DNA from 3 places in the Bacillus hominis genome. Region 1 is predicted to be linked to each of the others. Evidence: riboswitches for the same ligand, from Rfam matches in the RefSeq annotation. Region 1 holds a riboswitch; each other region holds the start of a gene.

Region 1 (3,836 bases):
TATCTCCATCGGCTAACGCTTTGTTGGGCGTTGTGTAATCAGAGAACTCAACCAGTTTAATTTTAATCCCTTCTTTTTCAGCTTTTTTCTTTAAAATTTCCCAAGCGTCTCCATCTGTTCCAGTTACACCGACGCGAACTACTTTCTCTTTCGCTCCTGCACCTGTGTCTCCACCTGAGCAGCCACTTAAAGCTGTAATTCCTACGATCGCTGATAATGCAAATGCTAAAATTTTCTTCATTTTTTTCCCCTCTTCCTTTTTATGATCTGCGTAAAAAGACTTTCGCAAAGTAGTTTCCTAAATTTTGAGCTATCTGTACGAGAATGATAAGTAAAACAACCGTTACGAACATCACTGATGTATCAAAACGTTGATAACCATATGTCATTGCTAAGTCACCAAGACCGCCACCACCGACAAGCCCAGCAACTGCTGAAAATTCAATTAAACCAACTGTCATAAACGTTACACCTAAGATTAATGGAGCTAACGCTTCTGGCACGAGGATTTCAAAAACAATTCTAAGTGGTGAAGCCCCCATTGCTTGTGCTGCTTCAATTACCCCTTTCGGAACAGAAACAAGATTTGTTTCAACCATTCTAGCAATACCAATTGATGCAACTAACGTCATTGGGAAGATTGCTGCGGCTGTTCCAATCGTCGTTCCGATAACACTTCTTGTTATTGGACTTAAAGCTACTAAAAAGATAATGAATGGAACCGGACGAATTGTATTAATTATGATATTAAGAATAGAAAAGACCCATTTATTTTCTAAAAAGTTTCCTTTTCTCGTTACATATAATAGTAAACCTAGAGGTATACCAAGAATTGTAGCGAATATAATGGTTACAATTACCATTAAGAGGGTATCCCCCGTCGCATCTAATATGCGAGGCCAAAATATGCTCCAATCAACTCGCATGAGCTTCTACCTCCTTCAGCTGCACTTGCAGTCTTAGATGTTGTAATGCTTTTTGAATTTCCTTTTGTTCACCTTGCAATTCTACAAGAAGATTTCCAAATAGCACATTTTGAAGTTCAATAATATTTCCGTACAGTACATTTACATCAACGTTATAGTTTTTTGCGATATATGATAGTACCGGCTGTCCTGTCTCCTCACCAGTAAAAGTTAGGCGATAAATCTGACCTCCGTTTTGAATTTTCGCTAGAACACTTTCTGGTAAGTGGTCATTAATAACAGAACGTACAAAGTTTTGAGTCGTCTTTGTTTTTGGTTGTGTGAAAACATCAAACAGTTTTCCTTCTTCAATAACTTTTCCCTTCTCCATTACAGCTACACGGTGACAAATTTCTTTCACAACATGCATTTCGTGTGTAATAAGAAGAATTGTTAAATTGTATTCGCGATTTACTTTCTTCAATAAGTTTAAAATTTCTGTCGTTGTTTCCGGATCTAAAGCTGATGTTGCCTCATCACATATGAGAATATCCGGTGATGTCGCAAGTGCTCTTGCAATCCCAACACGCTGCTTTTGCCCACCTGATAACTGTTCTGGATAATAGTTCGCTTTATCTTCTAAACCAACAAATTTTAGTAGTTCATTCACTCTTTCTTTTATCTCATTCTTCGGCAATTTCGCTAACTTTAATGGATAAGCAATGTTCCCAAACACTGTTCTTGAATTAAATAGATTAAAACTTTGGAAAATCATTCCAATCCTTTGTCTTAGTTTCCGCAACTCCTTCGTCGATAATGATGTAATATCTTTATCATCTATTGAAATTGTTCCTGCAGTTGGTCTTTCTAACATATTTACTAAACGTAATAACGTACTCTTTCCAGCACCACTAAATCCGATAATGCCAAAAATTTCGCCCTTTTCAACTGACAGCGTTACATCCTCCACCGCATGAACAGATTGCCCACCTGATTCATATACTTTACTTACATTGTTAAAAGAAATCATTTTCTTCCCTCCTATATGCTGTAAAACTTGAAGTAGAGCTTTCGAGGTAAAATAAAAAGTGCTCTCCTTCTTATCACTTGTAAAAGATAAGAAGGAGAGCACTTATATGTACTCGTTCACATCTTCTCATCTTCCAAGCCAATTTTAGGCTTGCTGGAATTAGCACGGTATTAAAAAACCCGTTGCTGAGGTATCGTAGGGCCAGTCCCTCCACCTCTCTGGATAAGAGTGTATCGATTTAATTGTCATTTAATTAATTCTCATTATAGAACTCAGAATAGTAAGAGTCAATATATTTTTCTAAAAAATATTAACTATTTCTTTATTAAAATTTTCAAATAAAAACCCATAATAAAATAGTGATTTTTTATTTAAAAATTCTTCTGCCTTATATTTTTAAAAAGGAGAATCTTCTCTACGAATTGAATAACATTATTTGAATATGAAATCGGAGGAAGATAAGTGTATGAAAACAGCCCTTTTACTCGTTGATATCCAAAATGATTATTTTCCAAATGGAAAGATGGAATTACGTAATCCAGTAGAAGCAAGTGAATATGCTAGTCAGCTACTACAACATTTTAGAATTAAAAAAGAACCTATTTTTCATATCCAACATGTAGCTATAAAAGATACCGCTACTTTTTTCCAACCAAATACAGAAGGTGTCCATATTCACGAAAATGTTCGTCCACTGAGAGAGGAAACTGTTATACTGAAACACTATCCAAATAGCTTCCGAGAAACTGACCTTCTAGAACGATTACAACGTTCAGGAATTGAGCACGTCTTAATATGCGGGATGATGACCCATATGTGTATTGATGCTACCGTAAGGGCTGCTTTTGATTTTGGCCTTCACTGTACTGTAATACACGATGCTTGTGCTACAAAAGATCTTTCATTTAAGAATGCTACTATACCAGCTGTTTATATTCATAATACAATTTTGGCAAGTTTAAATGGCGTATACGCAAATATAATGAGCACAGAAGAGTTTTTAGCGACCTAAAAAAACACTCCTTTCAGTGAGCAAAACCGAAAGGAGTGTTCTCTTGTCAAACCATAGATTTTCTTTCAAATTGTATTATACAGGAAATCCTCAAAATGAATACTAAAAAATATGACTAATAAGTCAATTTTTCTCGTTGTTTTGTTTCTATTTTCATGTTTATCCCGATATTAATAGGGTTTAGCTAATCCCAAAGAATAAATAGTAATATTTAGTAATTATTTCTCGATTCAAATTAACTAGCTTCTATTATAAAGAGTTTCTCAAACAGAAGAGATCTTCACAGTATGTGAAGATCTCTTCTACTATTTCTTATAAAGTTTCAGAAGTAGTTTTTGCTTGCATGTGAAGTGCTAAGTAGTCAGGGCCACCAGCTTTAGAGTCTGTACCAGACATGTTAAAGCCACCGAATGGTTGGTAACCTACGATTGCACCAGTACATCCACGGTTGAAGTATAAGTTACCAACGTGGAAGTCTTCGCGTGCTTTTTCAATATGGTCACGGTTGTTAGTAACAACTGCTCCTGTTAAACCGTATTCTGTATTGTTTGCAATTGCAAGTGCATGATCAAAGTCTTTTGCTTTACAGAATGCTACTACTGGTCCGAAGATTTCTTCTTTCATTAAACGAGCATCTTCTGCAACGTCAGCAACGATTGTTGGTTGGATGAACCAGCCTTTAGAATCGTCTCCTTCGCCACCTGATACGATTTTACCTTCTTCTTTACCAATTGCAACATAGCTCATTACTTTATCGAATGCAGCTTGGTCATTAACAGGTCCCATGTTGATATCTTTTGCATCTGGGTTACCTACTGTTAATTCTTTTGTTAATTCAACAGCACGATTTAATACATAATCGTATACATCTTCATGGATTACTGCACGA
Region 2 (3,836 bases), 4.6 Mb from region 1:
TTCCCGCCTTTTAAAGCTTGTAAAATATATGCTTTTGCTTCATCAATGCCGCCCATTACTTCGATGACAACATCAATATTAGGATTATCTAAAATTTCATTCACATCTTGTGTTAATAGAGTAGAAGGTACCTCGACCTCCCTCTCCTTCTCAATATTTTGCACCAACACTCTCGCTACTTTCACTGGACAACCTACTTGGTGTATAAGTCGTTCTTGATGATCTGTAATAATACGAACTACACCACTGCCAACTGTCCCAAGACCTAATAACCCCACTTGAATTTCTTTCATAATACTGTCCACCCCTCAAAAATTGTGTTTAGATGAATTATATAGACGAAAAATCAGAAAAACAATTAATTTAGAACATTCGGAAAAATAAAGGTTAATCTTTACAAATAAAACGCTACCACGTGTTATACAATCATTTACAATATATAAGGGGTTTCTTGATACACGTAATAATTCAGCCAATTAGAGAATAATAAATTCCCATGACTCCTCCACCTAACAAGTGGCTTCTCATTCGGATTATTATGTTTAAAATAATTTTTTGGCACATCAATTTTTAACCCTTTTTGGCAGTCCCGTTCGTATTCTTGCTTTAACGTATCACAACTGTATTCACTATGTCCGAGTGCGAAAACTTGCCTTCCCTCTTGCCCAATAACAAGATGAACACCTGCTTCTTCAGAATTGGCTAATAACGTTAATTCTTTCACCTTTTCAATATCACTCTCTCGTACTTCTGTATGACGAGAATGCGGGGCAAAAAACACTTCATCAAACCCTTGTAACAATTTCACATGTTGCTCGCAAACCTCATGTTCAAATACACCAAACATTTTTTCCGCAAGAGGATACTTCGGCACACCATAGTGATAATACAAACCCGCTTGTGCCCCCCAGCAAATATGAAGCGTAGATGCTACATTCGTTTTTGAATACTCCATAATACGTCCAAGCTCTTCCCAATAATCAACTTCTTCAAAAGAAAGAGTTTCAACTGGTGCTCCTGTAATAATGAGTCCATCAAATTTTTCATTCTCAATATCACGGAATGTTTTATAGAAGCTCGTTAAATGGTCCTGCGCTACATTGCGAGACAGATGCGATTCCATATGAAGTAAATGAACATCTAATTGCAACGGTGTATTTCCAATTAAACGAAGTAATTGCGCCTCTGTTTCTTGTTTTGTAGGCATTAAATTTAATATAGCAATTTTCAAAGCACGTATATCTTGTGTTGCTGCTCGCTCCTTCGTCATTACAAAAATATTTTCCTTCTGCAATACTTTGCGAGCTGGTAAATCTTTATCAATTATGATCGGCATGTTGTTTGCCTCCGACTAGCGCTGCTTCTAAATCTGCAATAATATCAGAAACATCTTCTATACCGACCGATAAACGGATTAAATCAGATGTAACACCAGCTAACCGCTGATCTTCTGCACTTAATTGTCTATGCGTCGTACTAGCTGGATGTATTACACAAGTTCTTGCATCAGCTACATGCGTTACAAGAGTTGCGAGTTTTACATTTGCGATGAATTCTTTTGCTGCTTCTAATCCGCCCTTAATACCAAATGTTAAAACTCCACTAGCACCTTTTTTCAAATACTTTTGTGCTAACGAGTAATTTTCATTACTATCTAACCCTGGATAATTCACCCATTCAATGCGATCATGATTAGCAAGCCACTTAGCAACTTCGAGAGCATTTTCACTATGACGCTCCATTCGTAAATGCAATGTTTCCAGGCCAATATTGCTAATATACGCATTGAATGGGCTCATACAGTTTCCGTAGTCTCTTAATAACTGAACGCGTGCTTTCAGAATATACGCGGCTGCTCCAAAATTTTGAACATAGCTTACACCGTGATAACTCGGATCAGGTTCGACAAGCTCAGGGTATTTTCCATTTGTCCAATCGAAGTTCCCTCCGTCTATTACAATGCCACCTAGAGAACTTGCATGGCCATCAATATATTTCGTTGTAGAATGGACAATGATATTGGCCCCATGTTCAAACGCCTGGCATAAATAAGGTGTCGCTAATGTATTATCAACGATAAAAGGTACTTCTAATTCTTTTGCTGCCGCTGAAAGTTCTTTGAAATTCAAAACGTTCATTGCTGGATTTCCTAACGATTCTGCATAAACGAGCTTTGTCTTATCATTAGCAAGTGCCGCAATTTCATCTGACGTTAAATTAGGATTAAAGAACGTAACATCGATGCCAAGCTTACGCAAACTCACTCCAAATAAATTAAACGTTCCTCCGTAAACAGTTGAAGAACAAAGTAAATGGTCTCCACTACTGCAAATATTTAAAACCGCAAGCATAATAGCTGCCTGCCCAGAAGCTGTTGCAACAGCCCCTACACCGCCTTCTAAATCTGATAACTTTTGTTCAAATGCAGCTAGAGTAGGATTTCCAATACGCGTATATATATATCCTTCTGCCTCTAAATTAAATAGTGCTGCTAAATCATCTGACGTATCGTATTTATACGTTGTACTTTGATAAAGTGGCAAAACACGCGGCTCACCATTTTTTGGCGTATAGCCACCTTGCACACAAATCGTTCCTTTTCCCCATGATTCTCCCATCTCTCATTCTCCTTTCTTTTATCCCGCTACTTGCGGACAGTAAGACTCCCACCTCAAAATTCAAAGAATGCGAGGAAGTTAGGTGGGAGATAACTGCCCGTTTGGTGAAGGCTAATAATCAGTGGGAGAGGGACAAAACCCCCACTGATTAAAGTTTCAATTTATGCAAAATAAAAAACTGCCCCTTTCCTGAAAACAAGAAAGGAGCAGTTTGAAAACACGCTCTAAGGGCTCTTTCTTATCTCTCAGGATTATTACCTGCAGGATTTGGCACAATTCCGTTATACGGCTGTTGCCAAGGTTTCATCGGGCCTGTCCCTCCACCTTTTCTTGATAAGACTATGCAATTACCGTTGATTTTATAGCAATAATTTCCTGATGTCAAACAGTTTTTCTGAATGTTCTAAATTAAATGTAAAAAATTTAATAGAAACAACAAAAGAAATATATTCCATATTCATTTGAAAAAGACCTTTTAAAAACTCCGATCAATATATAGAATTAAATAAGTGGTTTAACTTATAGGACCCAAGCTCTAATGAAATCCCAATATATATGTTGAATAAGCCAACCTCTCACAAAGATACTATATATATTCCATTCATTTCACACTAGCATATATAATCCTTTCTACATTAAAACTTACATAACGGAGGTATAACATGACAGATAAAAAGGACATGCACTATATACTTGCCCTATATGGCATTCTTTTAGGCTCTATAGTAGGAGCTACAGTTTGGTTATTTTTAGTTACGTTAAATATCGGAATCCACTTTATTTGGGGATACTTACCTACTATTTTCTCTTCTCCCCCTTATTACACCATTTGTGTAACAGTCATCGGTGGTTTCCTCGTTGGTTTAACACAAAAATACTTCGGTACATATCCACGGCTTATGCCGGAAGTGATGGCTGAATATAAAAAAACAGGTAGAATTGAATACCATTTTGTACATAAAGCTACTTTAACTGCGCTTATTGTTTTAATATTTGGAGCTAGTCTAGGCCCAGAGGCCGCACTTGTTGGAATTATCGGTGGACTTTGTACATGGGTAGGGGATCGCTTTAACTTCGCTTTAAAGGGAATGAACGAACTAACAGAAGTTGGAATTGGTGCTACTTTAAGTGTCATTTTTAACGCTCCATTATTCGGTTATTTAGCTCCGAGTGAAAATGAAGGTGAACAAATTTCCGAGTTTTCTAAAGGAAAAAAAG
Region 3 (3,836 bases), 160 kb from region 1:
TGTGTAATATTACCGGATAGAATGTTCGGATATACTTGGAAACGTTTTGTAGCGACAGCTAATGCCGGTTCCCCTGAAGGGGTCCCTATAAATGAAAGTGTTACGATCTCACCAGTGCTTTGTAGCGCTTTCTGTACTTCTTCTGGAATCTTCGCTGCGAATGCGCTATTTACAAATTTTTTCGTTGTTACATGTTGTGGGTTTGTGAAAATATCTTTCACAGTCCCGCTTTCGACTACTGCTCCATGTTCCATAACGGCAACTTGATCACATATACGCTGGATGACGTTCATTTCGTGTGTAATTAGTAAAATCGTAATCCCGATTTCTTCATTAATCTTTAATAATAAATCAAGAATAGAATCGGTCGTTTCCGGATCTAATGCGCTCGTTGCTTCATCACTTAATAAAACTTCAGGCTCATGAGATAGTGCGCGAGCGATCGCTACACGTTGTTTTTGACCACCAGATAATTCACTTGGATAGGCATCTTTTTTATTAAAGAGATCAACAATGCGTAAATACTTTTCTACCCTTTTTTCAATTTCATTTTTGGGCAGACCAGATAGACGTAAGGGGAGTGCGATGTTTTCATAAACGGTAATGGTTTTAAGTAAATTGAAGCCTTGAAAAATCATGCCGATTTTTTGCCTCGCTTTTGCAAGTTCTTTTGTCGATAAGGTTGTTAAGTCTTGATCGTTTACAATGATATTTCCTGTCGTTGGTTTTTCTAATAAATTTACACAGCGAATTAATGTACTTTTACCAGCACCGCTATATCCAATGATTCCAAATACCGCGCCCTTTTCTACTTTAAGAGAAGTAGATTTAAGAGCCTCAACATTCCCTTTTTTTGTTGTAAATACTTTGGAGACGTTTTTTAATTCAATCATTATAGTCAGCTCCTACCAAGACGGTAAAACAGAACCATCGAATTTTTTCTCAATGAAATCTTTTACTTCTTTAGATTGATAAGCTTTCTTTAATTTATTTACAACTGCATCATCTTTGTTCTCTGTGCGAACAACAACCCAGTTCACATATGGTGAATCTTTTCCTTCGCGGAAAATAGAATCTTTCGCTGGACTTAATTTTGCACCTAATGCGAAGTTCGTGTTAATTGCGGCTGCTTTCACTTCACTTAGCTGCGTTGGTAATTGAGATGCCTCTAATTCAACAATCTTTAAGTTTTTTGGATTTTCAATTACATCTTTTGCAGTCGCTTTTTCTGTAGCCTTTGGATCAACTTTTAAAACGCCTGCTTTTTCAAAGAGCTTTAAAGCGCGAAGTTCATTTGTTGGATCGTTTGGGACAGCAATTGCGTCGCCATCTTTTAAGTCTTTTACATCTTTTATGTCTTTAGAATATACGCCCATAGGGAATGTTACTGTTGAAAATACTTCAGTTAATTTCATGTTTCGTTCGGCTTTAAATACATCTAAATAAGATTTAGTTTGATAGCTATTTACATCAAGGCTTTTTTCATCTAAAGATACGTTCGGTGCTACGTAATCATTAAATACTTTTACATCAATTTCGAGCCCATCTTTTGCTGCAACTTCTTTCACCTTCTCAAAAATTTGTTCATGAGGTCCGCCTGTTACACCAACGGTAATCTTTTTCTCATCTAATGCTTTTACCTCTTTATCAGAATTAGCACCACATGCACCTAACAATAATACAGCTCCACTTACAATACTTAATAATACCTTTTTCATCTATAATTCCCCCTTAATATACGTTTCAAAATAAAAAGCACCTCTCAAAAATAAGAGAGGTGCCGAATAGACGAAATAGGTTCCTCTCTTATCTTCCAAAACGAAAATCGTTCTGCAGGAATTAGCACCTTAGCTTATACGTTATAAGCTCGGTTGCCGGGCATCATCGGGCCAGTCCCTCCGCCACTCTTGATAAGAGTATGTGTATGTAGTTTTTAAATATGGTACTAATAGTAAATCTTACAAAAAGAATTGTCAACATTATTTTCTGAATATATTTTATTTTAAGGTAATGGAAATATTACCTTTTTTATGTCCTATCTCTACGTACGTATGAGCCTCTGAAATTTCTTCTAACGGGTAAGTTCTATCAATAACAGGCTTTAGATTTTCTGTTTCAGTTAGTTTTTTTAGTAGAAACATATCTTCTTTACTTACTTTTGCCATCATTCCATTGACTGACACGTATTTACCGTTAGCGGTTAATGCTTTCTTGCAATGAGATTTTTTAATTTTTCCAACTGCATCAAATATAATATCGTAGCGTTCATCTCGCTTTGTAAAATCTTCTTTCGTATAATCAATTACGTGATTAGCCCCTAAAGATTGTACTAGTTCAAAATTTGAATTACTACAAACAGCCGTAACGGTCGCTCCGAAATATTTAGCAAGTTGTACGGCAGCTGTTCCTACGGATCCAGATGCGCCGTATATGAGCACTTGTTGCCCTCTTTTTATACGGGCCTTTCTTAGGAAGTGTAATGCCGAAGTTCCGCCAAAAGGAATAACTGCAGCTTCTTCATACGTCACATTGGTAGGTTTTAATGCTACTAATCCACTTTCATGTACACATGTATATTCTGCATAACCACCAACATTAAGCTCTGTTAATGCAAAAACTTGGTCTCCTTTTTTAAATAGAGTTACATCCGTTCCTACTTCTTCAATTTCCCCGGATAATTCTACGCCGAGTATAGGTTTTCTCGGTTTTCTGAAACCTAATATGATCCGCATAGGAACCCAAAATAAGAGTGGGCTATTAAAGCCCCGTATTCTACAATCTCCAGTCGTTACACTTGTTGCGTGAATTTTCACTAATACTTCATTTTTTTTAGGTGTAGGTTTTTTTACATGTTGGAGCTTGAGAACATTAGGTGGTCCGTACTTTGTGCAAATAATCGCTTTCATAATGACCTCCTGAATTTAGTTGTTTTCTTTACATCATATTTAAGTGTTTCTTGAAACATGTTGTTATGAGAGGAATAAAATTAGATAGAAATATTTAAAAATATATGGATTTAAAAGGAAAATAGATGATATCCTTTTGGAAAGGAGGGGGAATTATGAAAAAACTTATTTTAACTTCTAGTTTAGTCCTTGCAGTTATTTTAGGTGCAGGGTGTAGTAATGAGAAAACAACAAAAACTGATGAACCGAAAAAAGAATCGGTACAAAAAGAAAAGGAATTAGCAGCGAAGGATGTTTTCAAGAAAGCGAATGAAGCTTTTAAAAACGAGGAAAATGTAACGATGACATATGATGTAGGGATAAAAGCTGAAGGAACAGAGATGAATATTCTAAAGGCTAAAATGCAATTAGAGCCAAAGAAAAAGAATTCTCGCTCTGAAATGAATGTTTCTGGTACAGATGTTGTAGTCTATGCTGTGGACGGTAAAGTTGCTGGTCAGGTGAAAAATCCTAATACAGGAGAAGTTATATCTGTACCGGAGGAGCAATTAAATGCTAGCGGAATGAAAGCAACTCAAGATATTGTAGATAATTTAGAAGTGCCAGCAGTAGTTTTAGATAAAATGAAGATGGAGAAAAGCGGAGACAAATATAAACTGAAGTTCATATTAAAAGGGCAAGAAACAGAGAGTATGTTAGCTAGCATGGATGAAACGCAGAAGAAAATGCTACAAGCACAAAACGCAAAGATAGAAGAAGTGGATGCAGAATATATCATTACAAAAGATTTTAAATATGAATCAGCGAAGATAGATATGATTATGAGTAGTAATGGTGAGGATAAGGCACACATTATTACGAATGCAAAATATACATCGTACGAAAAGTTTGAGCCAATACAATTGCCAGTAGCAAAGTAACAGTCTTGAT

What was found. Region 1 has a riboswitch for S-adenosylmethionine ahead of QUF93_RS04190 (methionine ABC transporter ATP-binding protein). Riboswitches for the same ligand answer to the same signal wherever they lie in the genome.
Region 2: another riboswitch for S-adenosylmethionine. It lies ahead of QUF93_RS28370 (bifunctional O-acetylhomoserine aminocarboxypropyltransferase/cysteine synthase); the one in region 1 lies ahead of QUF93_RS04190 (methionine ABC transporter ATP-binding protein).
Region 3: another riboswitch for S-adenosylmethionine. It lies ahead of QUF93_RS03400 (MetQ/NlpA family ABC transporter substrate-binding protein); the one in region 1 lies ahead of QUF93_RS04190 (methionine ABC transporter ATP-binding protein).

Annotation. Positions count from the first base shown of each region.
Region 1 covers NZ_JAUCFS010000005.1:330,764-334,599, reverse strand. The annotation lists gene QUF93_RS04200 (MetQ/NlpA family ABC transporter substrate-binding protein) at 1-241, opposite strand, end outside; gene QUF93_RS04195 (methionine ABC transporter permease) at 261-926, opposite strand; gene QUF93_RS04190 (methionine ABC transporter ATP-binding protein) at 916-1,935, opposite strand; SAM riboswitch class I at 2,059-2,164, opposite strand; gene QUF93_RS04185 (cysteine hydrolase family protein) at 2,402-2,947, shown strand; gene pruA (L-glutamate gamma-semialdehyde dehydrogenase) at 3,260-3,836, opposite strand, start outside.
Region 2 covers NZ_JAUCFS010000005.1:4,962,034-4,965,869, forward strand. The annotation lists gene QUF93_RS28360 (homoserine dehydrogenase) at 1-293, opposite strand, end outside; gene metA (homoserine O-acetyltransferase MetA) at 431-1,336, opposite strand; gene QUF93_RS28370 (bifunctional O-acetylhomoserine aminocarboxypropyltransferase/cysteine synthase) at 1,320-2,618, opposite strand; SAM riboswitch class I at 2,854-2,958, opposite strand; gene QUF93_RS28375 (chloride channel protein) at 3,281-3,836, shown strand, end outside.
Region 3 covers NZ_JAUCFS010000005.1:171,848-175,683, forward strand. The annotation lists gene QUF93_RS03395 (methionine ABC transporter ATP-binding protein) at 1-893, opposite strand, end outside; gene QUF93_RS03400 (MetQ/NlpA family ABC transporter substrate-binding protein) at 906-1,718, opposite strand; SAM riboswitch class I at 1,804-1,917, opposite strand; gene QUF93_RS03405 (NAD(P)-dependent alcohol dehydrogenase) at 1,998-2,906, opposite strand; gene QUF93_RS03410 (hypothetical protein) at 3,062-3,826, shown strand.